DNA from 2 places in the Ancylobacter mangrovi genome. Region 2 is predicted to be linked to the other one. Evidence: predicted binding sites of a transcription regulator. Region 2 holds the regulator's gene; the other holds the start of a gene.
The links. Region 2 encodes LexA, which represses DNA repair genes until DNA is damaged. Its sites were predicted from a motif close to TGTTCNNNNTGTGTTCNG; they were not measured.

Region 1: the regulator LexA is predicted to act here: its motif matches at 1,270-1,287, upstream of NVS83_RS03895 (ATP-dependent helicase).

What each region holds. Positions count from the first base shown of each region.
Region 1 covers NZ_JANTHY010000001.1:804,188-806,387, forward strand. Annotated here, with positions in the region: gene NVS83_RS03895 (ATP-dependent helicase) at 1-1,213, opposite strand, end outside; gene NVS83_RS03900 (methyltransferase domain-containing protein) at 1,412-2,200, shown strand, end outside.
Region 2 covers NZ_JANTHY010000005.1:11,276-13,475, reverse strand. Annotated here, with positions in the region: gene atzF (allophanate hydrolase) at 1-712, opposite strand, end outside; gene lexA (transcriptional repressor LexA) at 907-1,602, shown strand; gene NVS83_RS13410 (ComEC/Rec2 family competence protein) at 2,192-2,200, opposite strand, start outside.

The DNA.
Region 1 (2,200 bases), on a different contig from region 2:
ATTTCAGCCCGCCGAACTTCACGAACGGGATGTTGCGGCGGGTCAGCTCCACCTCCAGCGGGCCGCTGTGATGGGAAGCGCGGAACAGCACCGCCTGCTGCTTCAGCGCGATGCCGGCCTCCCGGTTCTCCAGCACCTGGGAGGCGACGAAGCCGGCCTGCTCGATCTCGTCGCGCACGCTCACCAGCACCGGCCGCTCGCTCGAGACCCGCTCGGACCACAGGTTCTTGGCATAGCGTTCGGAGGCGAAGTCGATCACCGCATTGGCGGCGCCGAGGATGGGCTGGGTGGAGCGATAGTTCTGCTCCAGCATGATGGTCTCGGCCCGCGGCGAGAAATGGCCGGGAAAATCGAGGATGTTGCGCACCGTGGCGGCGCGGAAGGAATAGATCGACTGCGCGTCGTCGCCGACCACGGTGAGGCCGCGCCCCTCCGGCTTCAGCCCGACCAGGATGGAGGCCTGCAGCCGGTTGGTGTCCTGATATTCGTCGACCAGCACATGGTCGAAGCGTCCGCCCATCTCGGCCGCCAGCGCCGGCTCCTGCGCCATCTGCGCCCAGTAGAGCAGCAGGTCGTCATAATCGAGCACGCCCTGCGCCTGCTTGGCCTCGACATAGCCGCCGAAGATTGCCTTCAGCTCCGCCCCCCAGCCGGCGCACCAGGGGAAGAAGCGGCCGACCACCTCCTCGAGCGGCAGCTCCGCATTGACCGCGCGCGAATAGATGGCGATCAGCGTGCCCTTGGTGGGGAAGCGCTTCTCGGTGCGGGAGAAGCCGAGCTCGTGGCGGACCAGGTTCATCAGGTCCGCGCTGTCCTCACGGTCATGGATGGTGAAGTTCGGGTCGAGCCCGATCTGGGGCGCGTAGTCGCGCAGCAGCCGCGCGCCGATGCCGTGGAACGTGCCGGCCCAGCTTAGCCCCTCGGTCAGGATGGCGGCGTCCGGGCCGAGCACGTGCGAGGCGATGCGCCCGACGCGGCGGGTCATCTCCGCGGACGCGCGGCGCGAGAAGGTGAGCAGCAGGATGCGGCGCGGATCGGCGCCGTTGACGATGAGATGGGCGACGCGGTGGGCCAGCGTGTTGGTCTTGCCGGAACCGGCGCCGGCGATGACGAGAAGCGGACCCTTGCGCGCCTCGTCCGGCCCGCTCACGCCATGCTCGACCGCCCGCCGCTGCTGCGGGTTCAGCTTCTCGAGATAGGCGGCGGTGTGCATGGGCGGGCGAATCTCTGCGCTGGAATCAGTTTGCTACGCAAACACGTTTCCCGTTTTGTTCGCAATGCGGTTTGCCGGGATGAGGCGGGCTGTTGAAAAGGCCCGCCCCGACACCAATAATCTATTACTGAATGGCGGTACCGAATTGGGTAGTAGATCATAGTCATTGTCGGCCGATCCGGAAGATATGTACCCTGCATGCGGGCAGTACGCATAAGGGGGCATGGGATGACTCGGGAAGAGATTATCCTGAGAGGGCTCGACAAGAGCAGCAAGGTCATCGAAATCGGGCCGAGCTTCGCGCCGCTGGCGCCGAAACGGGACGGCTGGAACACGTTCATCGTCGACCATGACAGCCGCGAGGCGCTCAAGGCCAAATACGTCAACGACCCCTATGTCGCCGATGTCGAACGCATCGAGGAGGTCGATCACATATGGCGCGGCGGGTCGATCGCCGACGCCATACCCGTTGCCGACCACGGGACGTTCGATGCCTTCATCGCCAGCCATGTGATCGAGCACACGACCGACGTCGTGACTTTTCTCGAAGCCGCCCAGCGACTGCTCAAGAGCGATGGCGTGGTTATCCTCGCCGTGCCCGACAAGCGCAAATGCTTCGATTTCTATCGCCCGTTCTCCACGACAGGCGCGGCCATCGCGGCGTATCGGGAAAAGCGCGCGCGGCACAAGCCGGAGATCTATTTCGACTTCGGCGCCTTCTACGCCATGAAGGGCTTTCCGCCCGGCTGGGCAATCGACGACCCCGAGCCCAAGACCTTGCGCGTGGCGATCAGCGAGCTGCTGCCGGCCTGGGAACGGGCCGCCAACGCGACCTCCTATGTGGATGCCCATCAATGGGTGTTCACCCCGGCGAGCCTAAAGCTGATGATACTGGAGCTGGGCGCGCTGGGTTTCCTTGATCTGCGCGTCGAGGCGGTGGAGGAGGCGTCGGCGACCGAGTTCTATGCCTGGCTGCGCAAGGGAGCG
Region 2 (2,200 bases):
TCGGCAGCGCACGCGAATAGGGGTCCGCCTCGTCCGACCCGCCCGCCGCGCGCAGCACCGCGAACGCTTCCTCGACCGACAACGCGAATACCGATACGCAGTCGAGGGAGCGGCAGGCCGGCACGACGCCGCTGGTCGAGACGAGGCCGAGGCTGGGCTTGAGCCCGACGATGTTGTTGAGCCCGGCGGGAACGCGCCCGGAGCCGGCCGTGTCGGTGCCGAGCGCAAACGGCACCAGCCCCGCCGCCACCGCCACCGCCGAGCCCGAGCTCGACCCGCCCGGCACCAGGTCCGCCCGCATGGCGTTACGCGGCGTGCCGTAGGGCGAGCGCGTCCCGTTCAGCCCGGTGGCGAACTGGTCGAGATTGGTCTTGCCGATAACGATCGCCCCGGCCCGGCGCAGCCGCGTCACGCAGCTCGCATCGCGGGTCGCGTCATAGGCGTAGTCCGGGCAGGCGCAGGTGGTCGGCAGGCCGGCGACGTCGATATTGTCCTTCACGGCGAACGGCACGCCATAAAGCGGCAGGCCGGCCGGATCGATCCCCTCCAGCGCCCGCAGCGCCGCCGCGATCGCCTGCGGCGTGCTGAGCGCGGTGAAGACCGCCGGATCGCCATGACGCTCGATGAGCTCGAAGCAGCGCGCAACCGTGTCCGCCGGCCGCGCCGCCCCGGAACGGTGGGCCGCGACGATGTCCGCGATGGTGCCGATCAATGTATCGTCCTTCCTGTGCTCCCGCGCTCATGCATAACACTTGAGCAGCACATAGGCCATTGCATACAGGAGCAGGAAACCGCGTTTCCACGGTGCCGGATTAGCGATCCATTTACCGATTGTGGAACACAAAAAGAACGGATAGTGTTTGTTCGTGATTTGTTTTCATTGCGGCGCGCGGACGGAAGGCATCGATGCTCACTCGCAAACAGCACGAGCTGCTTCGCTTCATCAATGACCGCCTCAAGCAGGACGGTGTTCCGCCCTCCTTCGAGGAGATGAAGGAAGCACTGGACCTGAGGTCCAAGTCCGGCATCCACCGTCTCATCACGGCGCTCGAGGAACGCGGCTTCATCCGCCGCCTTCCCAACCGGGCTCGGGCGCTGGAAGTGCTGCGCCTGCCGGAGGATTCGCAGCCGCCACGGGCCTCGCGCGCCTTCGCGCCCAACGTGATCGAGGGCAGCCTCGGGCGCGCCCGCCCCGCGGCGAGCGACGATGGCGCGTCGCGCTCGGTGCCGATCCCGGTCATGGGCCGCATCGCCGCCGGCACGCCGATCTCCGCGATCCAGTCGCGCGACCACACCATCTCCATGCCGCCGGAGATGATTGCGGGCGGCGAGCATTTCGCGCTCGAGGTGCGCGGCGATTCGATGGTCGAGGCGGGCATCCTCGACGGCGACCTCGCGCTCATCCGGCGGATGGACACCGCCAATACGGGCGACATCGTCGTGGCGCTGATCGACGACGAGGAAGCAACGCTGAAGCGGCTGCGCCGCAAGGGCGATTCGATCGCGCTGGAAGCCGCCAACCCGGCCTACGAGACCCGCATCTTCGGCCCCGACCGCGTTCGCATCCAGGGACGATTGGTAGGGCTTTTCCGGCGCTACTGAGGGCGCTTCGCGCCGGCGGGCCGCGGCGGCGCGAAGCGCCTCCGGCGGGTTGCCTTGGCGAGCGGCATCGATGGGCAGCGCCGGCTGGTCAGATTGGAAGCGGCATTTGTAACGGGGTTACCTGCCAGAGCTGACGGGCGGATGTGCACGAACTCACTGGTGAAGCTCCGAACGGCTCGAGCGGCCGGCTGGAATGTTGCTGGTCGCGGAAGGATCGCGGTTCTCGGCAGTTTTGCTCTGAGCCGATCCCTCGGCGAGGCGCGCGACGTCGCGAGCGAGGGTGGTGGACATACCCTCCGGCGCGAGCCTTGTCTCCCGCGGCGGCCTGGCCTCGGGAGGCAACCTGTGGTCTCGGGGAGGCAGTCTGGTCTCCGGCGGCAGCTTGGCCTCGGGAGGCGGATAACAAGACAGCGCCGCAGGCGCTGCGGAGTCGAACCCGGCTGGCGCCGATCCTTCGCCCCCGCCTCGTGCGCGGCTCAGTCGATTGTCTCGGTACGCGCGGACCCCAAGCGCACATGGGCTCTCGATAGGCATTCCTCCGGGGCCTCTCAGCGCGCCCGCCTCCGCAGGCCTTCATTGCGCGCGGTCGTCATTCCCG